Regions from separate parts of the Bradyrhizobium vignae genome, predicted to be linked through region 2. Evidence: predicted binding sites of a transcription regulator. Region 2 holds the regulator's gene; each other region holds the start of a gene.

Region 1 (9,921 bases), 3.5 Mb from region 2:
AGATAGGGCTCGATGATGTCCTCGATGGCATCGCGCGGCTCCGACAAGGCCGCGGCCATGGTCTCGACGCCGACGGGGCCGCCGCCATAGTTGAGAGCGATGGTCGAGAGATAGCGCCGATCCATGGTGTCGAGCCCTGCGGCATCGACCTCGAGCGCGCTGAGCGCGTGATCGGCGATCTTGCGATCGATCTTATCGGCATCGGCCGCGGAGGCGAAATCGCGCACGCGACGCAGCAGGCGGCCGGCGATGCGCGGCGTGCCGCGGGCGCGGCGCGCGATCTCGTTGGCGCCGTCCGCGCTCATGCCGACATTGAGCACACGCGCGCCGCGGCTGACGATGCTCTCGAGTTCTTCAATGGTGTAGAAATTGAGCCGGATCGGAATGCCGAAGCGGTCGCGCAAGGGATTGGTGAGAAGGCCTGCGCGCGTGGTGGCACCGACCAGCGTGAACTTCGACAGCTCGATCTTCACCGAGCGCGCCGCCGGGCCCTCGCCGATGATGAGGTCGAGCTGAAAGTCCTCCATCGCGGGATAGAGCACCTCTTCCACCGCGGGGCTGAGGCGATGGATCTCGTCGATGAAGAGCACGTCGCGCTCTTCGAGATTGGTCAGGAGCGCCGCGAGGTCGCCGGCCTTGGCGATGACAGGACCCGACGTGGCGCGAAAGCCGACGCCGAGCTCCTTCGCCACGATCTGCGCCAGCGTGGTCTTGCCGAGGCCGGGGGGACCGACGAACAGCACGTGATCCAGCGCCTCGCCGCGCTTGCGCGCCGCTTCGATGAAGATCGAGAGATTCTTGCGCGCCTGCTGCTGGCCGACGAAATCGGACAGCGATTGCGGGCGCAGCGCGGTGTCGCCGACATCGTCGCTGCGGCGTTCGGGCGAGACCATGCGGGGGGGAGTGGTCATGCGGAAGTCCTGCACAGTCGCTTGTCGATAAGAAGGGCAGCTTGAGCACCTGCAAAGAAGATCAAACTTACCACAAGCAAAACAAATGCCTCAGCCGGTTCACTCAGTGTTCTTCCAACAGAGCCAATCACCAGCGCCGAAAGCAAGCTTGCAACGAGAACGTTCCACCAGACAACGGAGCCTCGGATTTGCAGGAAGATTGCAACCATCAAGGCCACAACGGCCGCGGGCAAGAACAAGCCTTTCACGGCAAACCAGCTGAATCCGATCAGGTCGCGCGAGACCGAAAAGCATCGAATGACACGACTAAGAAAACAACCTGATGCCGAAAACGCCAGCATTGCAAGATACCCGGCAAAAAGTGTTCCGCAGAAGACGACGACGAACATACGGCCGAGGCGCCGCAAATGCTGGCGTGCCGCACCTTGACCCCACTCGGAGAGGCGCCGGCCGTTGTTCACTTGGCCAGTTCCTTCAAACCCAATCGAATGAGCTGCGCCGTCTCGGCGCCCTCACCTGCGCTGCGCGAGGCCGATGCAATCGCGGCGGCGGCTTGCGGCTGGCCGTAGCCGAGATTGACCAGCGCGGAGATCGCATCCGCCACCGGGCGCGGCGCGCGCTGATCGTCGACGGCACCAGCGAGATGCACCACGGCCGGATCGACATTGGCGAAGGCCGGTGCCTTGTCCTTCAATTCGGTGACGATGCGCTCGGCGACCTTGGGGCCGACGCCGGGCGTGCGCGCCACCGCAGCCTTGTCGCGCAGTGCGATGGCGTTGGCGAGATCGGCAGGCGACAGCGTGCCGAGCACCGCGAGCGCGACCTTGGCACCGACGCCCTGAACGGTCTGGAGCAGGCGAAACCATTCGCGCTCCTGGTCGGTGCGGAAGCCGAACAACTTGATCTGGTCCTCGCGGACATAGGTCTCGATCGACAGCACGGCGGCCTCACCCGACGACGGCAGATGCTGCAGCGTCCGCGACGAGCAGTGCACCTGATAGCCGACGCCGCCGACGTCGAGGATGACGAAGTCCTCGCCGTAGGAATCGATCAGGCCCTTGAGCTTGCCGATCATATCCCCACCACCTTCAGCCGGAGCGCGGTGCTCTGGCGGTGATGGGCGTGGGTGATGGCGATGGCGAGCGCGTCGGCCGCGTCGGCGGACGGCGGCTCGGCTTTCGGCAGCAAGATCTTCAGCATCATCGCGATCTGTTGCTTGTCGGCGTGGCCGGCGCCGACCACCGTCTTCTTGACCTGGTTCGGCGCGTATTCGGCGACAGAGATGCCGAACATTGCGGGCGCCAGCATGGCGACGCCGCGGGCCTGACCGAGCTTCAGCGTCGCAACGCCGTCCTTGTTCACGAAGGTCTGCTCGACCGCGGCTTCCATCGGCTGGTGATCGGATAGAACGGCCGCCAGCCCTTCATGGATCGCGAGCAGCCGACCCGACAGCGGCAGATTGTCCGGCGGTTCCACCGAGCCGCAGGCGACGTAGATCAGGCGATTGCCCTCGGCCTCGATCACGCCCCAGCCGGTGCGGCGCAGGCCGGGGTCGATGCCGATGATGCGAACGGGGCCACGAATCGGGAGCTCGGTCATGGGCCAGTGATAGCGGCTGGCCGGACCGAGGGAAACAGAAACAGAACGGAAGTAAACAGGGGAAGTGGGGCAGGAGCTGCCACCACAGGGCATGCCGTCATACCCCGCGAAAGCGGGGTATCCAGTACGCCGCGGCTTGTCCGGATCTCGCAGGTGTCTCCGGAATACTGGGTCGCCCGGTCAAGCCAGGCGAGACAGTGGAATTCGGAGCTGGCTATCAGCCACCCATCTTCGCCATCAGCGCGTCCGACACCTCGAAATTGGCGTAGACGTTCTGGACGTCGTCGTGCTCGTTGAGCAGGTCCATCAGCTTGAGCAGCTTCTCGCCGGTTTCGTCGTCGACCGTAACAGTGTTCTGCGGCTTCCAGATCAGCGCGGCCTTGCGCGGCTCGCCGAACTTGGCTTCCAGCGCCTTGGCGACGTCGCGATAGTTTTCAGTCGAGGCGTAGATCTCGTGGCCGCCCTCGCCGGAAACCACGTCATCTGCGCCGGCCTCGATCGCGGCGTCCAGCACCGCGTCGTCGGAGGCGACGCTGCGGTCGTATTCGATGATGCCGGTGCGGTCGAACATGAAGGACACCGAGCCGGTCTCGCCGAGATTGCCGCCGGACTTGGTGAAGAAGGAGCGGATGTCGGAGGCGGCGCGGTTGCGGTTGTCTGTGAGCGCCTCGACGATGACGGCGACGCCGCCGGGGCCGTAACCCTCGTAGCGGATCTCGTCATAGTTCTCGCCCTCGCTGCCGATCGCCTTCTTGATGGCACGCTCGATATTGTCCTTCGGCATGTTCTCCTGGCGCGCCGCGATCACGGCGGCACGCAGGCGCGGGTTCATGGCGGGGTCGGGCGTACCCAATTTGGCGGCGACGGTGATTTCCCGCGCCAGCTTGCCGAAGATCTTCGACTTCTGGGCATCCTGCCGCCCCTTGCGGTGCATGATGTTCTTGAATTGGGAATGTCCGGCCATGCGTGGTCTCTTAAGGAATCGTCAGCCAAGGGTGAGCGTGGGAAGCGCGGCCTTATAGGCTGCCAACCCACCGGAATCAAAGGGCTCTGGTTGTCTCAAGGTAGCACTGTAGAGGTAGCCGCCGTAATGGTTCGTGCCTAAAGATCGGGCATCGTTAACCCTGATTTCATTCCGGCCTGCAAAAATAGCCTCCGCCCGTTCCCCGACAAGAGAGACGTGATGGCATTCGGACTATTTCGGAGGCGTCTGCCTGACATCGCTGCGCCCGTGGCAGCTCCGCAGGCCGCGCAGCCGGTGGCCCATTCCGAGCCCGCCCCGGCCAGCGAGGGCGATTCCGCCAGGGAAATCCTGGAACTGCTGGAACTCGAGCTCGGCGCCATGATTCGCCAGCTCGAGCGCGCCGCCAATTCCGTGGCCGGCGGCGCCGAGGCGACCGCCGCGACGCTCGCCGCCATTCGCGCCCGCACCGACGCCCTTACCGGCCGCACCAATGCGGCGCAGTCGACCGCCTCCACCTTCGCCCATGCCGCCGACAAGTTCACCCAGTCCGCGCAGGGCATCGGCGCGCAGGTCCGCGAAGCCGGCATCCTCGCCGACGAGGCCAGCGCCGCGGCGCAGGAAGCCCGCGCCAACGTCGATCGCTTGCGCGAATCCTCCGCCGCCATCGGCAATGTCGTCAATCTGATCGCGCAGATCGCGCGGCAGACCACGCTGCTCGCGCTCAACTCGACGATCGAGGCCGCGCGCGCCGGCGACGCCGGCAGGGGTTTTGCGGTCGTCGCCACCGAGGTCAAGGCGCTCGCAGTGCAGACGCAAGGCGCCACGGAAGAGATCACCCGGAAGATCGACGCGCTGCAGCGCGACGCCGCCGGCTCTGCGGATGCCGTGCATCGCATTTCGCAGGCGATCGAGGCGATCCGCCCGGTGTTCGACACCGTCAACGGCGCGGTCGCCGAGCAGACTGCCACCACGAGCGAAGTCTCCGGCAACGCCGCCAGCGCCTCGGAGTTCATCATCTCGGTCGGCGAGAGCGCGGCCGAGATCGATGCCGCGACCAAGGCAGCCGAGACCCATGGCGAGAGCGTCGCCAGTGCCGGCAAGGCCGTCACCACATTTGCTCGGAAGCTGAAATCGCGCTGCGCCGTGCTGCTGCGTCAGAGCGAGCACGACGACCGCCGCAAGAGCGAGCGGCTGCCCTGTCACCTCAAGTTCGAGACCACGCGTGGCGTGATGCCGGTCTATGAGATCGCGATGGAAGGCGTACTCATCGGCGGCCCGGACGCAGGCGGGCTTGCACCGCAAGCGATGATCGAAGGCAGCCTCGAAGACATCGGCGCCTGCCGCCTGCGCGTGGTCGCACAATCCAGCGCCGGCGCCCGCGCGCAATTCGTCGGTCCCAACGCCGCGCTCAACGAGAAGATCGAGGATAAGCTCTGGTCGATCCATGAGGAGAATACGGAGTTCGTCACCCGTGCCATGGAGGCGGGCAATGCGCTGACGAAAATATTCGAGCAGGCGGTTGCGCGCGGCGAGGTCAAGATGGAGGACCTCTTCGACACCGACTATGTGGAGATCGCCGGCACCAATCCGCAGCAATACCGCACGAAATATCTCGACTGGGCCGACCGCGCGCTGCCGCCGTTTCAGGACGCCTTCCTCGCCAAGGACCCGCGCATGGCGTTCTGCGCCATGGTCGACCGCAACGGCTTCCTGCCGGTGCACAACAAGATCTATTCGCATCCGCAGCGGCCGGGCGACATCGCCTGGAACACCGCCAACAGCCGCAACCGGCGCATCTTCAACGATCCGGCGGGGTTGGCTGCGGCGCACAACCAGCGCTCGTACCTGGTCCAGAGCTACGCCCGCGACATGGGCAACGGGAGCACGGTCATGATGCGCGAGATCGACGTGCCGATCCGCGTCAAGGGACGGCACTGGGGCGGATTCCGCACGGCTTACAAGCTGTAGTGCCCGCTCTCCTGCACCGGTCTACTTCAACACAGTTGCTCCTGGGCAGGCACGGGGGCGCCTTCCGGATGGGTTTCCGGCAGGGCTGACGGGCGCTCCTGCGGCCCATGAATCAAAAACCTGAAAAACAACCCCATGCACAGTAGCCGGGGTGTGCGAAATCAATGGCTTATGCAGGCAAGCCGTGGCGCGCTTTGACTTGTCGGGCAAAACAGGGGCATAATGCTATTATTCCGAAGTTGCCACCTCGGGCGTCTCGATAGTGTCCCAAGCGGCATCTCATCGAAGGTGCGCCCCCGATACTGCCCTGCCAGTACGGTTCTTGCGAACGCCGCCCCATTGTTTGAAAAAAATGCCGCGCCGCTTCGCGACACGCGCTCTCGATCTCACGGACCCACTCCTCCGCCATTGGTCGGGAACGTGGTCCACTTTCACCTCGAACGATTGCCCATTGGATGCCCGTCACAAATCTCGGCGATATCGCTGGTCTCGAATGCGGCGTTGATGCGTTCCGCAATCGCTTGGCGGTTCGTTCGAGATGATCTGATAGATCGCTTCGCAATCTTTTCGGACATCCGCATGCAACAAAAAGGCCGGGCAAACCTGCCCGGCCCATCATGCTGGAAAAAGCGTCGAGAAGAGGGTCAGTATTTGGCCGCGACCGGAGGATAGCCGTAGCCGCCGAAGCGGTAGTTAAACCGCACAGTGACCATATCCACGTCCTGGCTAATCCGATCGTTGAGTACGGCCGCAAGGCGCGGATCGGCGACGGAGAAGGAGTTATTGGCGTGTCCCATCCACAGATGGTCGTATTCAAGACCGACCGACCAGTTCGGTGCGAAACCATACTCCCAGCCGACACCCAGGGTGCCGCCCCAGCGCGTGTTATCTGCCGAGACCAGCCCGATCCCGGTGGTGTTGTCGAAGATTGTAAAGCGGTTTCTGGTCACGGCCGCGCCGCCCTTCACGTAGAACAGTGAGGCGTTCCATGCCCAACCGAGTTGGCCCGTGAAGAGGCCGATGGCATCGGTCTTCACCGTGGTTGAAAGCGTCGGGTTGAACAGGCTGACACGGGTGTTGCTGAGGTCGGCCCAATCGCCCTGTGCCTCCAATCCGAACACAAACTGATTGGTCTGCCAGCGATATCCGATCTGCCCGCCGACAACCCCTCCGGAACGGTCACGGCAACCGCTTGCGACTGTTCCTGCGAGCGTGACGAAATCCACGCAATTGTGGCTTTGGCCCCACCCGCCGTTGGCGCCGATGTAGAAACCGGTCCAATCATAGATCGGCGCGACCGGGGGCGGCGCCTTGACGTAAGGTTTAGCAGCCAGATCAGCCGCCGACGCGGGCGCGGCCATGCCCACGGCCAGCAAGGCCACGGTGCTCAGCAAAAACTTCTTCATTGTCATTGCTCCATCCCGTCGTTTCGGTCTGAAACGACCGCGAGTTACTTGTTGCGGCATTCCGACCTGAACGTAGCTGATTTGATGAGCATGCGATGTATCGGGGCGGCAACACTCGAAGTTTCGATTTTGGCCAGCGCGCGGTTTACGGGAGGTACGATTATGCGCCTTCCAGTTGTGGCAGAAGTGCTGACCAATCGGATACACTGAGCCCTTCTGTTTCAGTATGATTGTTGGCAAACGCAGAGACCGACAGGCTTGTTGTCGGCACTCAAGATGAGCGAGCCTAAAGCGCGATGGGATCAGGATGAATCACCATCGCGCTTCAGGTTATTGTTTGAGCATGATCTTTTCGGAAAACCGCTGCACGCTTTTCCGGATCATGCTTTAGGGCCTTCGGTGCCCAGATTTGGCTCGCACCGGCACTGTTGTCGAAGTCGGCCTTCGCACAACAGGCATTACAGTGCTGTTCGATGGCGCCACAAGACCAACTGTCCTGCACCGAAATCATATAGCTCCTTTCTCGGAGTAGACTTCCGGTCTGCGCTCCACTTCGGACATGTCCCTGCTGCGCCCAAACGGTCGCGATGGGCACAGATCCGGAGTTCCGAAACGGCTTTGCCATGGGCTGGCGAACGCTTCGGCTTCGCCAAACCCTGGGGGATGTCGGCCTTGCACAAAAGCAGACATCGCCGCTGCTGCCGTATAATGGGCGGAGCACACGCGGCTATTTAAGCCTGAGCATCGAACTACTTTGCTTCAGTCCTCGTTCTCCTGAAACTGCGCACGGCGCCGATCTACGACGTTGCTCATATCGTGGATTACAAAGATCGCGAGCGCCGCCATGCGCCGCCTCTGTTCTTGGCTAAGCGTACCGTAGAGTGGCTGCCACGCCTCGGCGAGCTTATCCAAATCGGCTGAACGTTGAGCCAATGCTTGCGAGCGTTGTTGCAAAAAGGCGATGGGGTCACGATTGCGCATGAGTTCGACACGGCTTTCGTTGGCCGCTCTACCCACTGTTTCCTGGATTTTTGCAATACGGGCTCTCCGATCCTCCGCATTGGCACGAATGGCGCTCTCTACGGGCGGCCAAAGCTTTTCCTGGTCAGGTGTCAACTGCAACGCGGCCTTCACCAGATCAACCCTCATATCCGTAAGTGTATTCTGGTCGGTTGCATTTAACCGTTCCGGTATCGCAGGAGAGGAGGTTTGCGAGGATTGTGCGTTGGCAATCGAGGAGGCAGCAAGGAAGAGCGCGGTTGTTCCGATCACTACTGTCTTCAACATGGCAATCTCCCAGGTAGGTTACGCCCCCAGGCTCCGTCGCAGAAATGATCACGCACTGCGAGGTCGCTTTGAGCTATATCAAAGGATCGAGCAGGTTTGACGGCGACCGCCGCTGTTCAGCGAGCGCAACCGTCCAACTTCCAGCTCTTTGCTTTCAACTTGCTGGAAGTGCCTCAAGGGGGCCCAAGGGGAGAGGGCACAGCAATGGGCCGCCCGACTTTCCCAATCGCACGATTTTCGTCATCGCATGATTTTGCGCATTCGCACGACGATCTGCGGCGTTAGACCACGCAAAGCGACGAAAATGCATCGAAATATGACGTTTATCATATCAAATAGCCTGGAATAGGCGCAGCGGTCGCCGCACAAATTCGTGAATGTCATGGTCTGCCGCTTCGACCGCCCAAATATGCATTGCTGCGAATTTGGAAGCTTCATCGCGTCGCATCGATATGATTAGGGTCACGCGCAAATCGCCGACGCCGTAAGCGCTCGTCGAGCAAGGGGATGCACATGGCAACAACACTCTCTATCAACGGCGAAACGAAATCGTTCGACGCGCCACCCGACATGCCGCTGCTGTGGGTGCTGCGCGACATCCTCGGCATGACCGGCACCAAGTTCGGCTGCGGCATCGCGCAATGCGGCGCCTGCACGGTGCATATCGACGGCAAGGCGGTGCGCTCCTGCGTGTTGCCGGTGAGCGCGGTCGAGAACCGCAATGTGACCACCATCGAGCATGTCGGCAGCACGCCGGCGGGCGCGAAGGTGCAGAAGGCCTGGCTCGAGGCCGAAGTGATCCAGTGCGGTTACTGCCAGTCAGGCCAGATCATGGCGGCCGCGGCGCTGCTGGCGGCAACGCCGAATCCTGACGATTCCGATATCGACGCCGCGATGGCCGGCAACATCTGCCGCTGCGGCACCTATGTGCGCATCCGCGAGGCCATCAAGCAGGCCGCCAACGGCCGCCAGTCCTGAGGTTCGCCATGAATGCACGCAACAGCCTCTCCCGCCGCTCGCTGCTGACCGGCGGTCTCGCGGGCGGCTTCCTGCTCGCCTTCCATCTGCCGCTGCGCGCCGCAATCAACGAGCCGGTGCAGCCGCTCGACAACACCCAGGGAAAGTTCGCGCCCAACGCGTTCATCCGCATCGACGAGACCGGCCGCACGGTGCTGATCATGCCGCAGGTCGAGATGGGCCAGGGCACGTACACGTCGATCTCCGCGGTACTCGCCGAGGAGCTGGATGCCGACTGGAGCAAGGTCGAGGTGCAGCACGCCCCGCCGAATGACAAGCTCTACGGCAATCCCACCTTCGGCCTGCAAGTCACCGGCAACTCCAACTCGATCCGCGCCTGGTGGCTGCCGCTGCGCAAGGCCGGCGCGACCGCGCGCGCGATGCTGGTGCAGGCCGCAGCCGCCCAATGGGGCGTCGAGCCTGCAAGCTGCAGCGCGTCGAAGGGCGAGGTCGCGCATGACGCGAGCGGCCGCAAGCTCGGCTATGGCGAACTGGCGCTTGCCGCGCAGGCCCAGACGCCTCCGAAAGATGTCGCAATCATGGATCCCAAGGACTTCGTCCTCATCGGTCAGCCGTTGAAGCGGCTCGATACGCCGGACAAGGTCAACGGCAAGGCGCTCTACGGCATCGACGCGATCCTCCCCGGCATGAAGATCGCCGCGATCGCCAATTGCCCGGTATTTGGTGGCAAGGTCGGCAAGGTCGACGACAGCGCCGCGACGAAAGTCGCCGGCGTGCGCAAGGTCGTCGTACTCGATGACGCAGTCGC
Region 2 (9,921 bases):
TCAAGGATCGCAACGCGCCTTACGGGCTGTGCTCCCTAACATAATCGGCAATGCTAATCAGATCGTGGGTCGCGCGTTCCGTGAACCTGCGCCTCTTCGCTCGAAGCGGCGGAACGGGGCTTCGACGTCAGGATCAAAGCCAATATCGAACACGCAATCTCGTCCTGGCTATCCGCAGGAAGCCGCCGCACGGCTTGAAGTGCCTTTTCGAGCAGTTTTGTCATCGACAGCCAGTGCGGAAAGGAAGTGTGGCTTTTCGCCGGGTTGAGGAGGTCTTTTGCTTCAGCCCCTCCGCTCGGCTAGAACTTTGCCGACCGAGTCCTTCGATTTGTTCGATTTGTTGCGGGAGTTCGCCGTGGCCCTGATGCCGGTATCCGACGCGCTTGCCGCCGTGCTCGCAGGCACAGAGCCGCTGGCCGAGGAGACGGTCGCCCTCGACGCCGCCTACCATCGCGTGCTCGCGCGGGACGTCGCGGCGCGGCGCACGCAGCCGCCGGAAGCGATGTCGGCGATGGACGGCTATGCCGTGCGCGCGGCAGACGCGGCAACGATCGATTCCAGACTGGCGGTGATCGGCGAAGCCGCAGCGGGCCGTCCGTTCGCGGGAACGGTCGGCGTCGGCGAAGCGGTGCGGATCTTTACCGGCGGCGTTATTCCCGACGGCGCCGATGCGGTCGTGATCCAGGAGGACACGGTCGCCGACGGCAAGCACATCATGATCAAGGAAGCCGCGATTCCCGGACGGCACATTCGTCCCGCCGGCGTCGACTTCCGCGAGGGCGACGTGCTGCTGCGCAAAGGAACCCGTCTCACCGAGCGCGATCTCGCGCTCGCCGCTGCGATGAATCATCCGCAGCTCGCCGTCTGCCGCCGTCCGAGGGTCGCGATCCTTGCCACCGGCGATGAGCTGGTGATGCCGGGCACCGCGCCCGGTCGCGGCCAGATCGTCTATTCCAATGGCTATGCCCTGCACGCGCTCGCCCGCAGCGAGGGCGCCGAGACCATCGATCTCGGCGTTGCCGCCGACACGCTGGAGGCCACTTCCGCCGGCATCCGCCGCGCTCGCGAGAGCGGCGCCGACATCCTGATCACGACCGGTGGCGCATCGGTCGGTGATCACGATCTGGTTCAGCAGGCGCTGAAGGGCGAAGGCATCTCGATGGCGTTCTGGAAGATCGCGATTCGGCCCGGCAAGCCGATGATGCACGGACGGCTCGGCGCCATGCGCGTGATCGGCCTGCCCGGCAATCCCGTGTCATCATACGTGTGCGCCTTCCTGTTCATGGTGCCGCTGATTCGCGCCCTGTCAGGCCGTTCGGTGATTCATCATCGCCGCGAATGCGCCGTGCTGGGCCGCGATCTCGGGGCCAATGACCAGCGCGAGGATTATCTGCGTGCGCGACTGGAACTGCGCGGCGACGGCACGCTCGTCGCCCTTCCCGTCCGCCATCAGGACTCCTCTCTGCTTGCGAATCTCGCTGCGGCACAGGTACTTCTCGTACGCGCGCCGTTCGCGCCGAAGGCCGAGGCCGGCACGCCTTGCGAGGTGCTGCGGCTCCCCGTCTGAGCTGCACGGCACACGCATTCCGCGAGATTTGCCCCGTTCACCGTAAATTAAGCAGTTGCGGAACACATATCGAACATATAGTGTCCGTTCATGATTTGTTTCGAGGATGTAGCGGCTTATCGCTGAATTCATCGTCTCGGAATCGAACGACATCAACCGGGGGACTTTGGTCGAGATGTTGACGCGCAAACAATACGAGCTTCTGCGGTTCATCAGCGAACGTCTGAAGGAAAGCGGCGTGCCGCCGTCTTTCGACGAGATGAAGGATGCGCTCGACCTGCGCTCGAAGTCAGGCATTCATCGCCTGATCACTGCGCTCGAGGAGCGCGGCTTCATCCGCCGCCTGCCCAACCGCGCCCGCGCCATCGAGGTGATCAAGCTGCCCGAACTCCAGGCCGCTGCCGGCAATCGCCGCGGCTTCACGCCGAGCGTCATCGAGGGCAATCTCGGCAAGGTGCGCGCGAGCTCCAGCCCGCCTGTTGACGAGGGCGAGCGTCCCGTCGCGGTGCCCGTGATGGGCCGCATCGCGGCCGGCACGCCGATCGAGGCGTTGCAGACCCGCAGCCACACCATCAGCGTACCGCCCGACATGCTCGGCGCGGGCGAGCACTACGCTCTCGAAGTGCGCGGCGATTCGATGGTCGAGGCCGGCATCCTCGATGGCGACATGGCGCTGATCCAGCGCAACGAGAGCGCCGATACCGGCGACATCGTGGTGGCGCTGATCGATGACGAGGAGGCCACGCTCAAGCGCTTCCGCCGCCGCGGCGCCTCGATCGCACTCGAGCCAGCCAATGCCGCCTACGAGGTCCGCATTCTTCCGCCGAACCGCGTGAAGATTCAGGGCAAGCTGATCGGGCTCTACCGGAAGTACTGAGCGGTCTGCGGTCGTTGGACACCTCTTGGAGCGGATCATTTTCCGCTCTGGCTGGATGGTCTTTCCGGTTCTGCTCAGACTATTCGGTCCTTTTTCCGGTGCGAGATCCTCGGCACGCCGCACGAAGCAACATCGCTTCGCGGCCACAGCTTCGAGGAGACGCCACCCGCCAGATGTTTCATGGACAATCATTGCAGCGCTGATCGCAGCATCAGCGTCGCAGGCCATTGCCACACAGTCGCACCGCCATGTGCGCAAGCAATCGAGCCAGTACGAATTCGCGACGCGCGGAATGTGATGCGCAGCTCTCCGCAATCGAGCCGGCAATAAGCGAGCCGGTCAGCACCCGCGGGGCGCTGACATTGGCGCCGTTCGAATGCACAGGCGTCGGCTTTGTTCCTATCGAATCCGGGAAAGATAATGTGATCGCGGCTCGCGAAGCCCAGCCGCAGATTTGCCCACAACCGAGCAGAACGTTGTATGCTTCACCCTGATAGAGGCCTGCGCCTCCAAGAGAGGTGCGGCTTGCTATCTTCGCATGAGGAGCACCCGATGTGTGACTATAGCCTGCATGCCGTCGCGACGCGCCCTGCCGAAGTCGGCGAGACGATCGTCACGACAACCTTCCGCGGCACCTCGACACGCGGCTTCGCCTCTGAAGCCGATCTCTCCGTCGCGGTCTGCCTGCTGCCGGGAACGGAGCTCGCTTTCGCCGACAACGTTCGTTACGACAACCGCTGGATCTGGACGCGCACCGTCAACTCCCGCGTCGGCAAGTTCGGCAAGATCGATCCGCACATTCCCGATCGCCATCATGACGCGATCGAATTTCCCGACGGCAAGTACGTGCTGGTGACGCAGCTCGTCGAAGGCCAGCGCGCGACCGTGCTGCAACTGCCGGTGACCCAGCCGGTTGGCGAGCGCGAGCACAAGCCGCAGATCGTCGCCGAGACGAGGTCCACGATCACACGCCTGCCGATCGGCTGATCGTCGGCGCGCCCCCGGCCGATTTGTCGAGGGCCAGAACTTGAAATGCCATCGCCGGCTGAGGCCGGCGAGATGGTATGGTTTGCGTCCTGCAGAATCCCGCGCCTCCTCCGCATCGATCCTCAATCGTCAGCCTGCAAGTCGGCCTCCGATGGCGTTGCGTCCCGATTGCGGGGCACGGCCGTCTTCGGCGCAAGGCTGCCGTCGAAATCCCCCTCGCCGGCGCCGGCCGGCAGCCAAGGGCGGCTTGCGCCTCTCGCCCTCACCACCTGCACCGAGAAACCCTCTCCGTTTTGCGTCAGAGCCAGCGCGCCCTGACTGGCAAGGCGCGACCGATCGACCACCATCGCTGCGCAATCGGGCGGCGCGGGCCGCGCCGTCACCACCAACGCAGCGCGGCTGCAATCATCAGCCAGCGCGTCGATGCGCAGAGAAAGCGCGACCAGCCGCCCGTCCGCAAGCGGCGCCACGCAGCCGGACTCGTCACATGACACACCGCTCGCCAACGAGGCGTTGGCGGCATCGCGCGGATCGGCATCGGCGGCTAACCATTCCCTCAGCAGAAAGCCATCCTTGCTCGCGCGGATCACATGCAAACGCCCGTCGCCGCCCCGGACCGCGACGCTCGCGCCATCCCCGGCAATCAGGATATCGGGCTGCCGCACCGACAGTCCCCAGAGGATCGCTACCAGCAGCACCAGGGCGCCGGACAAGCGCAAGGGCGTGCGCAACAGGCCCATCACGATGATCCCGAGGCTGGCCGCGATCAACGGCGCGATTCCGAACGCCGGAATGCGGCCAACTGCGCCCGGTAGGGCCGCCACCCAGCGCGAGACCGCGACCATCCAGTCAATGCCGATCCCCATCAGCCACCAGAACACGCCGTCGAGGCCGAAGGGCGCCGCGAGCAACCCTAAAAGCCCCGCCGGCATCACCAGCGCCGAGACCACCGGCATCGCGCCGAGATTGGCGAGCACGCCGTATGGCGTCACGCGATGGAAGTGGAAAGCGGCATAGGGCGTGGTCGCAAGCCCCGCGATCAACGAAGCCAGCAACAGCATCGCGATCTCGCGGCCGCCCCACAGCGCGATGCGCGCTGTCGTCGAATGATCGGGCGATGCAAGCAGGTTCGGCATGCCGATCTGCACCAGCGCCACCAGCCCGAGCGTCGCGACGAAGGACATCTGGAAGCTGGGATGCACCAGCGCTTCGGGCGCGACCGCGAGCACGATCAGCGCGGCCACAGCGAGGGTTCGGAAGGTGATGGCGCGGCGATCGACCATCACGGCGATCAACACCACCGCGGTCATGAAGAACGATCTCTGTGTCGCGACCTCCGCGCCTGACAGCAGCAGGTAGAACGCTGCCGCCGCCAGCGCAGCGGCCGCCGACCATTTCTTGATGGCGAAGCCGGCCGCCAGTCCCGGGATCAGCGCCAGCAGCGCGCGCACTGCGAAGAAGACGACGCCGGCGACGACCGCCATGTGATAGCCGGAGATCGACAGCACATGGCCGAGCCCCGAGATGAACATGGCGTCGTTGACGGGCGTGCTGATCGCATCGCGCCGTCCCGTGAGCAGCGCGGTCGCAATCGCGCGGTTGTCGCCTTCGAGCGTTGAGCGGATGCGCGCGTCGATCGCATCGCGCAGGCCCTGCATGAAGGCGGCGTAGCGCAGCCGCAAGCCGCCGGCATCCGGCGGCACCGAAGCCGTGATCGCGCCCATCACGAAACCGGAGGCACCAATGCCCTGGAAGAACATATCGCGCGAGAAATCATAGCTGCCAGGTCGCACCGGCGAGATCGGCGGCAACAGCCGCGCCTTCAATTGCACGAAGCTGCCGACTTCAGGCGCCGTGCCCTTGCGCACCGAGAGGCGGACGCGCTCGAGCTTCACGTCGCTGCGTTGCGCCTCCATCGCGCTGACACGCAGTACGAAGCGATCGGTGCGCTCGCGGATGTCGCGTGCTTCCACAAAGCCCGACAGCGACACCGAATAGAGCGGCTTGGCCAAAACGATGTGGGCGATGCGCGCCGTCTTCCAGGTCGCCGTGGCAAAGCCGGCGGCGACCGCCGCGATCACGATCGCGGGCGCAAACAACCGGCTCCGCCGCAGCAGCACGGCGCCAAGCGCGAGAACGGCCGCGGTCGCGACGACCACCCACGGCACCGGCTCATGATCTGCGGCGAAATAAAGCGCGATGCCGCCGCCGAAGGCGACCGGCACCCACGGCAACAGCCGACCAGGCCCGGCCTCGGCGCGGGCCCATTCGCGCAACGTTGCGACGGTAGCCGGCCAGACGCCAAAGCCCGCCGGCGCAAAGCCGCCAGCCGGTGCGGCGCGGCCGACCGGCCACGTCCCCGCAACTCCCTGGGAGCGTACTGGCCGCCCCGGCTCCGCCATTCCCCTGCACCTTACGATACGCGACGGGTGCGGAGGCTACCGGAACGTGCGGCTGCGCGAATAGCGGTACAGATCAGGAACGAAGTCGGGCGGGCCCTACTTTTCCTCTTCCATGGTCACGGCCACCGACGCCTTGGCGGACAGCCGGACCTTATTGCCTTCGACATCGGCAACGAGCCCCTTGTCGATGAAGTGATGGTGCCCCTTGTGGCTGCCTTCCCCACTGTCCTTCCTAGTCAGCTTGATGCGATTGCCCTCGACGCGGTCGACCGTGCCGACATGGACGCCGTCGGCGCCGATCACTTCCATATGCTCTGCGATGTTCTGCATGGCGGGATCCTCGTTGGACCCACACAACGCCTGAGAGGCCTTTCCGTTCGTTCGTGACAAAATCGCCGAGCGCGGTTGGCGACCCCGTTCCATCTCAGGACTTGCAGGACTTGGGCAGCCCCGGTTCGGTCGATTGAGCCGAAAGTCTCATAAGACGCCAGCCCCGGCGGGACTACACTGCGTCTCCGCCTCCCCGGCAATACGGGCAGGTTGTGATAGCTCGCGGTAACGAAGCGACCGCTGGAGCTCTTTCTCGGGTGGCTCAAGCCTCCCTGAGATTTGGCGCTGCCGACGCAACTCGCAATTCTCGCCTGTGGCGTCGCGCACCAAGCGTAGCGCGCGAGCGAAGGACGCTGAAAAGCGCCGAGAGTAGCGTTTGAATTTGACAGGAGCAGCACATGGCAATTCAAGTACCGAGCGATTTTCGCCGCGTGATTGTTGCTGCGTCGGTGGGAAACGTCATCGAATGGTATGATTTCTATATCTTCGGCAGCCTGGCCGCAGTTCTGTCGGTCAAGTTCTTCGAGCAGTCCCACCCGGTTGCAGCCCTCCTCAGCACGATCGCGCTGTTCACTGCAGGATTCCTGATCCGTCCGTTGGGAGCTTTCCTCTTTGGATGGATGGGCGACCGCGTCGGGCGAAAATATACGTTCCTCATCACGCTGAGCGGAATGGGACTGGGTACGGGAGCAATCGGGTTGATCCCGACCTACCAGTCCATCGGTCTGACGGCGGCGTTCCTTTTGTTCGGTCTGCGCATGATTCAGGGTCTGTGCTTGGGCGGCGAATATGGCGGCGCCATCACCTATGTCGCAGAGCATGTTCCGGACGACAAGCGCGGCTACTACACCGGCTGGCTGCAGACCTCTCCGACTCTCGGCATCGTCGTGTCCCTGGCCGTGATCATCCTGACACGGACCTGGTTCGGCAATCAGGCGTTCGACGAATGGGCGTGGCGCGTTCCGTTCCTGGTGTCCTTCCTGCTTGTGGCCATCGCAATCTACATTCGGCTCCAGCTCCAGGAGACGCCGATCTTCCAGGAAATCAGGGCCCGCGGCCAGATGACGACGAATCCGTGGAGGGAGGCCTTCCTCAGTTCGAACATCAAATTCATCGGGATCGCAATCGTGGTCCTGATCGGGCAAGGGGTGGTCTGGTACAGCGGTCAGTTCTGGGCGCTGTACTTCCTTCAGCAGGTCTCGAAGCTGGATCCGCTGACCTCCGCCTATATCGTGGGAGCCGCGCTGCTGATTGCCACACCGAGCCTGATTTTCTTCGGCTGGCTGTCGGATCAGATCGGCCGCAAGCCGGTAATCCTGGGCGGCATGCTGCTGGCCGCAATCACGTACTATCCGCTGTATCTATGGCTGGGAGCAGTCACGCAGCCCGGCAACGTCAACTATCCGACCGCGATCTTCATCATCTTCATCCTCGTTTGCTACGTTGGGATGGTCTATGGGCCGGTCGGCGCGTTCCTGGCGGAATTCTTTCCGGGCAGGATCCGGTATACGTCGGTATCGGTGCCATACCACATCGGCAACGGCTGGGGTGGTGGATTGGTGCCGTTCATCACGTCGGCGGCATTCGCGGCGACCGGGAGCATCGGCTACGCGTTGATCTACCCGATCGCGGTCCCCGCGGTATGCTTCCTGCTCGCGCTGTTCCTGATGCCGGAGACGCGCAAGATCAGCATCTGGCAGCCGATCGAGCCCAGAACCGCATCGTGACGGAATGGTCTTGTGCAGGTCTAGGTGCAGGATCCGCACGGCCTGCACAATGGCCGCATCGGCCTTTCAGCGCGACGACGGCCATTGGAATCCCCGTCGCGCCAAGGCGTTGTCCCTGGCGTGCTCAAATCGAGCCTCGCCTCCGGCCGCCAGCCGATAGCGGTCGGCGGCGAGTTTGGCCGATTGCTCTTTGTCAGCCGGCCGGGTGATGCCAGCGATCGTGCCACCAGGCGCTGAAGTCACGATCGGTCATCAGCTCCCAGCCACTGAGCAAGATCACCAGCAGGCCCGACAATACGCTGCTCGCCGTGGCTGCTACCTGGTCATAGCCAATGGTCCAAGGCACCAGCACCAGCGCCAGTCCCAGCAGCATTTCGCCCCACTCTTCCAAGTAGGACGGGATGACAAAGGCCTCTACGGCAAACAGCATGACGCCGAGCCCAAGCGCGATGGTGATCCAGACAGCCGCCCCGGATAAACCAAGGATAGGGGACGACAGGACCAGCCATACGCCCACCAACAGGCTGGCAGCGTCTTGCCAATGTTGGATGCGCATAATGCTCACCTCCCCTCTCCTACTTATCTGGGGACGCACCGATGAAAAAATCATCCGTCCGGCCTGCATTGTGTGGCCGCGAGGGCGGTCCGGGAGCCGGCGCCAAGCCCGGCCGCGCATCCAGGAGAGGGCCCTTGCGAGTGCGGCGCACCCGGATGCAGACTGACGACGCTAGACAGGTGTCAATGTCGACCGTTCCCGGCGCAGCGGAAGGTCGCGCCCGGAGCAGAGGGAGATGACGCCATGCGAGAAATGGAAATTCACGACTATGCGCGGCAGTTGCTGGAAGCCCATGGCCCCAAGGCCATTGCGGAAGCCGCTCAAAACGCCATCGAACTCGAGCAGAAGGGCGAGCTCGAATTGGCAAGAACCTGGCGGCACATCGAAGATGCGATGAAGCTGATGCGCGGGCCACACCAAAGCTGACAGTCGGCGCAAAGCTTGCCTGACTGCGGCGACAACGCCGAACGTGGACCACAGTCCGTCGCGAGCCGCCAGGTTGCGGCCGAACGGCTACGCGATCTCGGGACGCTGACCTGGGAGCGAAGCCATGGTTGCAAAATGTACGACAGCCGAAGACCTCGTGAAGGCGATCACGGACGAGAACGTCCAGATGATCGATTTGCGGTTCACCGATCTGCCGGGGATGTGGCAACATTTTTCCGTACCGCCGAGCGCGGTGAATGCCGATGCACTCAACGAGGGCCTTGGATTCGATGGCTCATCGATCCGCGGCTTCCAGGAGATCCAGGAAAGCGACATGCTCGTCGTCCCGGATCCGACGACCGCCTTCGTCGACCCCTATAGTCCGGCCAAGACGCTGGTTCTCATCTGCAACATCCGCGACCCCGTGACCGGCCAATCCTATAGCCGGGACGCCCGCTACATCGCCCAGAAGGCCGAAACCTACCTCAAGGGTACCGGGCTTGCCGATACGAGCTATTTCGGCCCGGAGGCCGAGTTCTTCGTCTTCGACGAGGTCCGCTACGGACAGGGCATCAACTTCGCCATGCACGCAATCGACTCCAGCGAAGGCAGCTGGAACACCGCCACGGATGAAGGACCGAATCTCGGCCACAAGCCGCGCCCGAAAGAGGGATACTTTCCCGTTCCTCCGACCGACAGCATGCAGGCGCTACGCACCGAAATGGTGCTGACGATGGAATCTCTGGGGATCCAGATCGAAGCCCATCACCATGAGGTCGCGACCGGCGGCCAGAACGAGATCGACATGCGCTTCACCACGCTGACCCGCATGGCCGACAATTTGATGATCTACAAATACGTGGTCAAGAACACCGCGCATCAGCATGGCAAGACCGCGACATTCATGCCGAAGCCGCTGTTCGAGGACAACGCTTCGGGCATGCACGTTCACCAGTCGCTCTGGAAGGGCGAGACCAACTTGTTCTACGACAAGGGCGACTACGCCGAGCTGAGCCAGCTCGCGCGCTACTATATCGGCGGGCTTTTGA
Region 3 (9,921 bases), 110 kb from region 2:
TGATATCAGGAGGACGACCGGGTGACCGATCGTCGTCGCGGCCAGGATTTCGTGTTCCACGAATGAATCTGATGGACCGGGAATGCAAACCACGAGCTCGGTTTTCTTCAGCAGCTCGACAATCTTCCGTAGAAGAGCTTGATGCTCCGCCTTGTCGTCAAACGGGAGCCGGGATACCGCAAACCCTTTTCTCTCAAGAAAGACGTGCAACTGTTCTGCGGCATCGCCGCGAACACGGTTGAACGAGACGAAAATGCGTAGGCGACGTCGCGAAGCGAACCGATACAGCAAGGGGGCGACGAGACACACGATTGTCATCAGGAGGCAGAGCAGGCCGCTCAGAAAAATCGCGCCTCGATCGATAGCGATCTCCCTGCCTATCTGGTCGACCAGCTTCTGCGTAGCTTCGATCTGTTGGGGTTTCGTCGCTAACCTCTCGGCAAGCCGCGTAGCAAGGAGTAGGGCCACGCGATCAAAGATGTCGGTGTAGATGGACTCGGCGACGAGGGTCGCGATGAATACGATCTTTGCAGATAGCGCCTTTAGCGGCTCGGCTTTCACGAGCGCGTCGATCAGCGCTGATATCTCTTTGGCGAAGATTTCGGCAAACCGGCCCAACATTCAGCTTCTCCGGGCTTTTGTCGGGATACCACCGTGCACAATAGTCGCTGAAGAAACTTGGGAGTGAATACGATACCACAGATTTTTCTACTTGTGGTTTGCTACCCGAAAAAAGTCGACAGCAGCATCTGGACCAGCGACAAACTGATTGTCGATCTCGTTGTAGATATCGGTATCGAGCACGACGCGCACCCTGCCGACCGGCGACGTCAGGAGTTCAGGCGGACTGCGTCCGTGAGCGTCATCACCATCTCCCTGGGCCTTGCTTGGCAAATGCGGATCATATCCTGGCCGGGATGCGGCCGGCGATATCCGTGATCTCATTCATCCGCTCGAACATGTGGTCGGGCCCCCGAGCTCGCAGCGCCGCCGGGGCCGCGTAGCCCCAGCAAACCGCGCCGCAGGCAATTCCGATAGTGCGTGCCGCCTCGATGTCGCGGACCTCATCGCCGATCGAGATGACCTTGCCAGGCTCAACACCCGCGCGCCGGATGACTCGACGGAATTTTGCGGCCTTGCCGAACAGTGACGCCGAGCAGTCGAAATGCGAAAACAGTGCGGCGGACTCGCCGAGCTTCTCGCGCGCATTGGCTTCGCTGTCGGAGGTCACCAGCGCGAGCTGCACGCCGTTGTCGGCCAGCGTCCGCAGCATCGTCTCAACGCCCGCAAACAGCGAAATCTCGCCAGCTGCCTCCGCCTTCAACCGCCGCGCATGCCGCGCGATCGCCGGCAGCTTCCACAATGGCACCTCGAGCCGGGTCAGGATCTCGCGGCTCGACGCATGCCTGAGCTCCTCGATATCCTCATCCCTTACGCGGCGAAAATTGAAGCGATCGGCGACGTCGTTGATGGTGCGCAGGAACCAGGGAAAGCTGTCGGCGAGGGTTCCGTCGAGGTCAAAGATGACGAGGGCATAGGGCATGGGGGCTGATTTTGAGCTCACCGACGAGCGAGAGGTCGCGTGCTAGTATTCGCGAGTTCGAGCACAGCCATGCGACACGAGCGGATCGAAATCAACCTGCAATCATGGGCGGCAAGCCAATGCTCTGGCTCGCCGATGAGTGCATCGCTGCCTCCCCTGTACGAGAGCCGCGCGCCGGTCGCGACGTGCCTTATATCGCCGAATATGCCGCGAGCCTGAGCGACATGGAGGTAAGGGCGCGCGCGGCCCGGTATCGCCATTAAGCGGACTTGACGGCGCTCGAGGAAACGGTGGCGGACCGGAGCCGCTCACTGGCCCATTCAGCAAAAGCAGCGTGTGCGGAGGGATCGGAAAAGGCTCGCGCCGGTATGAAAAAGCCTTGCCCTGAATTGTACCATATCCCCACCATGGTCGATGCATCTGTCACGCCCTTGATGGAATGCCAGCACGTCCTCCGGCGTTCGCTGCCGGGGGTTCTGACGACAATCGAGCTATCGTCAAGAGTGACGTTCCATGTCATTTGCGCTACGCGATCTACCTCAAACAGGTTGTCCTGGATTCGTCGGATGATCCGCAATGTTAGGAAAAATGCCTGAATCTGCCCAAGTACGAGGCAGACTACCAATACAAACAGAGTTTGCAGTGTGATAGACCCGCTATCATCAGGACAGCCCAAATGTTGAGCGCTTGAACTTGGTAGGCTTCCGTATCGAAGTGCACCTTTAGACGTTTGCCTACAAGTTTTCGGAAGGATCTATCTTCCTCTATTGTGATGTTGAATTGGAAACGAAAGCTTGACTGATCAATTACGTCGCTCAAATCTCATCTCCGCGGCGAAGCCAATTGAGTATAGTCATCACCCGCGAGATAACCATAGGTTGTGTCGGCTAATAGCGTAGTCGTCTGAACAACTTTGCGCATCTGCGAAGGGGCCGCCCGATGTGGCAGCCCGGTCTCCGATGATTGTCTGATGTCGTCCGTTAAGAAGCCGATTGCAGCGGTGAGCGGTCGCTGATGGCTGCGATGAGGGTGGCCAGGAAGAGGCACCAAAGAACCCTCAGCCAGGCGAGGATGCGGCGGAAGTTGTGACCGACGGCAGAGAGGATGACGTTGGCGGCATCGCCGGCGCGGCCTTTGAGGTAGCAGCGGCCGAGGTGACCATCGGCCTTCAGGTGTCCGATGACGGGTTCGATGGCGGAGCGGCGGCGCAGCTCGCGCTTGATGATACCGAAGACGCCGCGCTTCTGGCCGGAGATGAAGACACGGCGCGGGTTCTGCGCGTCATGGCCGCGGTATCCCTTGTCGACATAGGCCCGCTCGATCGGATAGCCGGTGAGTGTCTCGGTGCGGTCGATGACGTCCCGCAGGGTGTGACCGTCGTACGGGTTATCGGGTAGCGCCCTGGCGTGCAGCACGAACAGGCCGCCGGGAGCACGGCGGTTGTTGGTGACGATGGAGGCTTTGACACCGAACTCGTAAGGCGCGGCTGCTTTGCCCTTGCCGATGCACTCGACCTCCGGAGCATGGAAGGAATACAGCTTCCAGCCGCGCTGGCGCTGCTGCTGCGAGCGGATCTGCGCGGCCCGGCTGAGCGGCAGGGCGAAGGCGTTCTCGAGCACGGCCTGAGCTTCGATCTTGCGGCGGATATCGCGGATGATCCGGCCCAACCGGCTGCGCAGGATGCGCAACTGCCGCTGATGCCGTTGGAATTGCTTGGCATGGGCGTAGCGGGAAGCCATCATGGCCGCGGTCTTGGCAATGCGAAGATAGGACTGCCGCAGCCTGATCCCGTGCTTCCTCGCTAGACGGTTGAGCCCCTTGATCGCCGCGTGCAGCAGCTTGGCATCGGTCGGGAAGGTGATGGCCTTTGGCTGCACCGTGGTATCGACTGTGACCCGCTTGAGGTCTTGGCCGCGTAACGCGCCGGCCTCGTGCGCCACCCGCAGGCTCTCGGCCAGCAGCAGTTCCAGCTTGTCGCCGAGCCGCTTGCGCCAGTGGCTCAGGTCCGAGCGCTCGTGCGGGAAGGCGTGCTGGAAGAACTCTTCGCCGGTGAAGTACTGGAAATATGGGTCGTGGACCCAGCGCTCGCAGACCCCTCATCGGACAGGCCGTAAATGTGCTTGAGCAGCAGCAGCCCGATCACGAAGCGGGTCGCGATGCCGGGCCGGCCGTTCTCGCTGTAGAGCGGCGCGATCTCGCCGTCGATCCAGTCCCAATCGACCTTGCCAGCGAGCTGAACCAGCTCGTGCTTCATGTTGATGATCTGGTCCAGCCTGGCCCGGAACAGATCGCCCGATCCCGTCGTCCTGTGCTTCTTCGGTCGCATCGCCACCTCCGATGCGGCCACCGAATCATGTCTGGCGATTCGACGGAATCCTGAAAATGAAATTGCAAGGTTCCGATGCCCGAAGCATCAAAACCCTGCAATCCTAAAACACCCCGCAACCACAAATGCGATTCCAGCTCAATCGCTTAGCCGCTCTTCACGGATGACTCTGATTGCAGACCTTTGGTTTCGCGTAGATTGGCCGAGTCCAAACCGACCCTCACTCCGCCGCCTCGCTCGCCGCACGCCTCCGCTTCGGCTTTCGCGCCTTCTCCAGTACCGGAGCCAGGAATTTCCCCGTATAGCTCCGCGGCGCCTTGACGATATCTTCCGGCGGGCCCCAGGCGACGATCTCGCCGCCGCCATCGCCGCCTTCGGGGCCGAGATCGATGACCCAGTCCGCGGTCTTGATGACTTCGAGATTGTGCTCGATGACGACGACCGTGTTGCCCTGCGCGACCAGCTCGTGCAGCACCTCCAGCAGCTTCTTGACATCGTGGAAGTGCAGGCCGGTGGTCGGCTCGTCCAGGATGTAGAGCGTGCGGCCAGTGGCGCGCTTGGACAGCTCCTTGGCGAGCTTGACGCGCTGGGCTTCGCCGCCTGAGAGCGTGGTGGCCTGTTGGCCGACATGGATGTAGTCGAGGCCGACGCGGTGCAGGGTCTGGAAGGTCTCGCGCACGCGCGGCACCGCCTTGAAGAACTCGGCGGCTTCCTCGACGGTCATGTCGAGCACGTCGGCGATGCTCTTGCCCTTGAACAGCACCTCCAGCGTCTCGCGGTTGTAGCGCTTGCCCTTGCAGACGTCGCAGGTGACGTAGACATCGGGCAGGAAGTGCATCTCGATCTTGATGACGCCGTCGCCCTGGCAGGCCTCGCAGCGGCCGCCCTTGACGTTGAAGGAGAAGCGGCCGGGCTCGTAGCCGCGCGCCTTGGCTTCGGGAAGACCCGCGAACCATTCGCGGATCGGCGTGAAGGCGCCGGTGTAGGTCGCGGGGTTGGAGCGCGGGGTGCGGCCGATCGGCGACTGGTCGATGTCGATGATCTTGTCGATGTGCTCCAGGCCTTCGATGCGATCGTGCGGCGCGGCACCTTCGCTGGCATTGTTCAGCTTGCGGGCGATGGCGCGGTAGAGCGTGTCGATCAGCAGCGTCGACTTGCCGCCGCCGGAGACGCCGGTGACGCAGGTGAACAGGCCAAGCGGAATCTCCGCCGTGACGTTCTTGAGATTATTGCCGCGCGCGTTCACCACCTTGATGGTGCGGCGGTGGTTCGGCGGACGCCGCTCCGGCACCTCGACCTCGAGTTCGCCGGTGAGATACTTGCCGGTGAGCGATTTCGGGTTGCGCATGATGTCGGCGGGCGTGCCTTCGGCGACGATGTTGCCGCCATGCATGCCGGCGCCGGGGCCGATGTCGAGCACGTAGTCGGCGAGGCGAATGGCATCCTCGTCATGCTCGACCACGACCACGGTGTTGCCGAGGTCGCGCAGCCGCTTCAGCGTATCGAGCAGGCGGGCGTTGTCGCGCTGGTGCAGGCCGATCGAGGGTTCGTCGAGCACGTAGAGCACGCCCGTCAGGCCGGAGCCGATCTGCGAGGCCAGGCGAATGCGCTGGCTCTCGCCGCCGGACAGCGTGCCGGAGGAGCGCGACAGCGTGAGATAGTTGAGGCCGACGTCGAGCAGGAAGGTGAGGCGCTCGCGAATCTCCTTCAGGATGCGGCCGGCGATCTCGTTCTGTTGCTTGTTCAGCGCCTCGGGCACGCCCGCGAACCACTCGCCGGCCTTCTTCACCGACAGCTCCGAGATCTCGCCGATATGCTTGCCGCCGACCTTGACGCAAAGCGCCTCGGGCTTCAGGCGGAAGCCATTACAGCCCTCGCAGGGCACGTCGTGGAAGTACTTCGCCAGCTCCTCGCGGGCCCACTCGCTTTCGGTTTCGCGGTAGCGGCGGTTGATATTGGTGATGACACCCTCGAACGGTTTCTTGGTGTCGTAGGAACGCACCCCGTCTTCATAGGAGAACTTGATCTCGTCCTCGCCCGAGCCGTAGAGGATCGCGTTCTGCGTCTTCTTCGGCAGATCCTTCCACTTGGTGTCGAGCGTGAACTTGTAGTGCTTGCCGAGCGCGGTCAGCGTCTGCACGTAATAGGGCGATGACGATTTGGCCCAGGGCGCGATCGCGCCCTTGCGCAGCGTCAGATCCTTCTCGGGGATGACGAGATCCTCGTCGACATGCTGCTCGACGCCGAGGCCGCCGCAGGCGGGGCAGGCGCCGTAAGGATTGTTGAAGGAGAACAGGCGTGGCTCGATCTCGGGAATGGTGAAGCCGGACACCGGGCAGGCGAACTTTTCCGAGAACAGGATGCGCTCGGGGCCGCTCTTGTCGTGGATCTTGGCGGTCTTCTTTTTCTCTTTCTCTTCGGCGGGCGCGGCTGCGGGCGCGTCGGCGAACTCGACGACGGCGAGCCCCTCGGCGAGCTTCAGCGCGGTCTCAAAGCTCTCGGCGAGGCGCTGGCCGATGTCGGAGCGGACCACGATGCGGTCGACCACGACGTCGATGTCGTGCGGGAATTTCTTGTCGAGGCTTGGGGCTTCCGCCAGCTCGTAGAAGGTGCCGTCGATCTTGACGCGTTGAAAGCCCTTCTTGAGCCATTCGGCGAGCTCTTTCTTGTACTCGCCCTTGCGGCCGCGCACGACCGGCGCCAGCAGATAGAGGCGGGTGCCTTCGGGCAGCGCCAGCACACGATCGACCATCTGCGAGACGGTCTGGCTTTCGATCGGCAGGCCCGTGGCGGGCGAATAGGGCACGCCGACGCGGGCCCAGAGCAGGCGCATATAGTCGTAGATCTCGGTCACCGTGCCGACGGTGGAACGCGGGTTCTTCGACGTCGTCTTCTGCTCGATCGAGATCGCCGGCGACAGGCCGTCGATCTGGTCGACGTCGGGCTTCTGCATCATCTCCAGGAACTGGCGGGCATAGGCCGACAGCGACTCGACGTAGCGGCGCTGGCCCTCGGCATAGATGGTGTCGAAGGCGAGCGAGGATTTGCCGGAGCCGGAGAGGCCGGTGAACACCACCAGCTTGTCGCGGGGAATCTCGACGTCGATGTTCTTGAGGTTGTGCTCGCGCGCGCCGCGGATCGTAATTGCGCGCAGGCTGGAGCCCGCGTTCTGTTGTTGGCGCTTCGCCCTGATCACTTCGTCCATCCCGCTGGTCCCTCAAGGAATCCAAAGACGCGCGATCGCGCCAATGCAAAAGGCGCGCTTCGCCCGGAACCGGGATCGGCGCCGATGGGTATGGCAGCGAACGTAGGAAGAACGGCGGAGGATTTCCAGTGGGACTTGCGAATCGTCAACGGATTGTTGGCGCGCTGGCGGCAAGTGGCAGCAAGCGGGCGCGGAACTGCACCTGAACAGCCCGCCGCAACAAAAAGGCCAGCGCGAGGCCGGCCTTTCGTGGCGATGTGACGTCGGTCAGCGATCAGTACTTCGCGACGACAGGGCCGCCGAAAGTGTAGTTCAGGCGAACGGTGCCCATGTCGACGTCCTGCTTGATACGGTCGGTCCGGTCGTTGATGCCAAGCACAGTGAAATTGAGGTTGCGGCCGCCCATGAACAGGTGGTCGTATTCGATGGCAACGGACCAGTTCGGTGCGAAACCGAATTCGAGGCCGGTGCCGACCGCGCCACCCCAGCGGGTCTCGCTTGCGCTGTCGACGACCACGCCGCCCAGAAGGCCGTTATATTTGGCGTGCGTGACCGCGGCGCCGCCCTTCACGTACCAGAGCACGTTGTTCCAGGCATAGCCGACCTGGCCGGTGAACAGGCCGATCGCATCGATTTTGGTCTGATTGACGACCGGCGCGAATGCGGCAAGCGGGCTCGCATTCGACCCCTTCAGATTGGCCCAGTCTCCTTGAGCTTCGAGCCCGAACACCCAGTTGGCCGCCTGCCAGCGATAGCCGACCTGACCACCGACGAGTCCACCGGTCGCGTTGTGACAACCTTCGGACACGACCGGGATTGGCGCGCCGAGCACAGCATTGAGATCCCAGCAATTGCGGCTCGAGGCACCACCGCCGTTGATGCCGAGGTAGAAGCCGCTCCAATTGTACATCGCGACTGGCGCGACCGGAGCTTTGGTGTAGGGGCGGGCCGCCAAATCGGCTGCCGAGGCCGGTGCCAACGCGCTGAGTGCGAACAAACTGGCCGAAGCCAGCAAAAGCTTCTTCATATCCATTCCCCAGTTCCGTTTCCATTCCGGCCTTCCGGAGAGCGGAAGAGCAGCGGACCCTATGACTCAAGTAACGTGGTGATTTTACACCACCGAAGCCAAAGGTTGTGTCTCCCTGGAGCCACATCTCGGCGAAAACGCTGGGGGCGGGCTGGCGTATTGCTACGCGCCTGAAAACAACAAAAAGGCCGGCGCGAGGCCGGCCTTTCGTAACGCGGGTAGCGTCAGAGACGCAGCTCAGTACTTCGCGACGATCGGGCCGCCGAAGTGATAGTTCACGCCGACCTGCACGGTGTGGAAGTTGAGCGTGCCGGTAGGAATGGCGCCCGAGAAGTAGGTCTCGCCGCCCAGGCTGCGATAGAGGTACTCGCCCTTGACCGACCACTGCGGAGCGAAGAACGCCTCGACGCCCGCACCAACGGTCCAGCCGGAGTGGAACTTGCTGTCGGAGACCGAGAGGGCTCCCAGGCTGGCGGTGAGCTTGTTGTCGATCCAGGCGTAACCACCGGTGCCGTAGAACAGCACGTTGTTGACAGCCCAGCCGATGCGGCCGCGCACGGTGCCCATCGCGTCGGTCTTCGAGGTCAGCGAGGCGGGGACGCCACCGACGCCGGGGACGAAAACCACACCTGCAGCCGTCGCGCTGACGTCGGCCCAGGCGCCATCGGCCTCAACGCCGAACACCACGTTGCCGGTCTGCCAGTTGTAACCGGCGGTGCCACCGACGAAGCCACCCTTCATCTTCGGGTCGCCCGAAGCGTTTTCCCACGCGCCGCCGCCGACGATACCGAGGTAGAAGCCGGTCCAGTTGTAGACAGCAGCGACCGGAGCGACCGGAGCCTTGGTGTAGGGGCGCGCCGCGAGGTCAGCGGCCGAGGCCGGAGCGGCGAGAGCGAGCAAACAGGCCGAAGCCAGCAAAACCTTTTTCATTTTCAACTTAATCCCAGTCCCAGTTTCTGTTGTTGCCTTCCGCGACGGAAGGGCAGCGGACTCAACGGCCCAACTGATGCCATCTCTACACCACCAAAGGCGCACGTTGTGTCTCCGAAAAGCCACATAGCCGCAAAAGGTGATGGTTACTGACTTATTACTTCCAAGCGATCGAGCCGAAACAAGAAAGGCCGGCGCAAGGCCGGCCTTTGATCTCCGAATAATTTCAGCGAGATATCAGTACCTCGCGATCGCCGGGCCACCCCAGCGATAGTTCACGCGGATGAGGCCGATATCGACGTCCTGGCTGATGCGCTCGGACCGTGTGACGACACCGAGCGGGGCAATGGCGAAATTGCCGGATCCGGTGAAGTTGATCGTGCGGTTGCCGAGGAAGATGTGGTCGTACTCCAAGCCGACTGACCAGTTCGGCGCGAATCCGAACTCGATGCCTGCACCGACCGTGCCCCCCCAACGGGTCTCGTTGGCGCGATCGAATTCGAGGCCTGTCGCCAGATCGTAGGTGCGATAGCGATCCCCGACGACGGCGCCGCCGCCCTTCACGTAGAGCAGCACGTTATTCCAGGCGTAGCCGACCTGGCCGGTGAGCAAACCGAAAGCGTTGATCTTGGAACGATCGCGCAGGCCAGTCAGCGGGCTGATGTTGTCGCCGGAGAAGTCGGCCCAGTTGCCTTGGCCCTCGACGCCGAACACCCAGTTCGCCGACTGCCAGCGATAGCCGACCTGGCCACCCACCGTGCCGCCCGTGGCGTTGTGGCAGCCTTCACCGACCAGAACGCCCGTCACGGGCGTCACGAAGTCCCAGCACTTGTGGCTCGTGCCGCCGCCGCCGTTGATGCCGATGTAGAAGCCGCTCCAGTCGTAGATGG

Evidence for each region. Region 2 encodes LexA, which represses DNA repair genes until DNA is damaged. Its sites were predicted from a motif close to TGTTCNNNNTGTGTTCNG; they were not measured.
Region 1: the regulator LexA is predicted to act here: its motif matches at 2,541-2,558, upstream of ruvC (crossover junction endodeoxyribonuclease RuvC).
Region 3: the regulator LexA is predicted to act here: its motif matches at 7,171-7,188, upstream of uvrA (excinuclease ABC subunit UvrA).

The regions. Positions count from the first base shown of each region.
Region 1 covers NZ_LS398110.1:7,358,706-7,368,626, forward strand. The annotation lists gene ruvB (Holliday junction branch migration DNA helicase RuvB) at 1-911, opposite strand, end outside; gene BRAD3257_RS35395 (hypothetical protein) at 908-1,372, opposite strand; gene ruvA (Holliday junction branch migration protein RuvA) at 1,369-1,986, opposite strand; gene ruvC (crossover junction endodeoxyribonuclease RuvC) at 1,983-2,510, opposite strand; gene BRAD3257_RS35415 (YebC/PmpR family DNA-binding transcriptional regulator) at 2,728-3,474, opposite strand; gene BRAD3257_RS35420 (methyl-accepting chemotaxis protein) at 3,694-5,442, shown strand; gene BRAD3257_RS35425 (DUF5131 family protein) at 5,612-6,061, opposite strand; gene BRAD3257_RS35430 (outer membrane protein) at 6,087-6,848, opposite strand; gene BRAD3257_RS35435 (Spy/CpxP family protein refolding chaperone) at 7,608-8,135, opposite strand; gene BRAD3257_RS35440 ((2Fe-2S)-binding protein) at 8,649-9,113, shown strand; gene BRAD3257_RS35445 (xanthine dehydrogenase family protein molybdopterin-binding subunit) at 9,122-9,921, shown strand, end outside.
Region 2 covers NZ_LS398110.1:3,897,731-3,907,651, reverse strand. The annotation lists gene BRAD3257_RS19010 (molybdopterin molybdotransferase MoeA) at 356-1,567, shown strand; gene lexA (transcriptional repressor LexA) at 1,743-2,444, shown strand; gene BRAD3257_RS40065 (hypothetical protein) at 2,997-3,431, shown strand; gene BRAD3257_RS18995 (ComEC/Rec2 family competence protein) at 3,554-5,833, opposite strand; gene BRAD3257_RS18990 (DUF2171 domain-containing protein) at 5,930-6,163, opposite strand; gene BRAD3257_RS18985 (MFS transporter) at 6,562-7,890, shown strand; gene BRAD3257_RS18980 (SPW repeat protein) at 8,084-8,446, opposite strand; gene BRAD3257_RS18975 (hypothetical protein) at 8,690-8,872, shown strand; gene glnA (type I glutamate--ammonia ligase) at 8,997-9,921, shown strand, end outside.
Region 3 covers NZ_LS398110.1:4,009,393-4,019,313, forward strand. The annotation lists gene BRAD3257_RS19525 (hypothetical protein) at 1-621, opposite strand, end outside; gene BRAD3257_RS19535 (HAD family hydrolase) at 902-1,543, opposite strand; partial or broken gene BRAD3257_RS19540 (IS5 family transposase) at 2,524-3,869, opposite strand; gene uvrA (excinuclease ABC subunit UvrA) at 4,090-7,074, opposite strand; gene BRAD3257_RS19550 (outer membrane protein) at 7,349-8,101, opposite strand; gene BRAD3257_RS19555 (outer membrane protein) at 8,339-9,031, opposite strand; gene BRAD3257_RS19560 (outer membrane protein) at 9,269-9,921, opposite strand, start outside.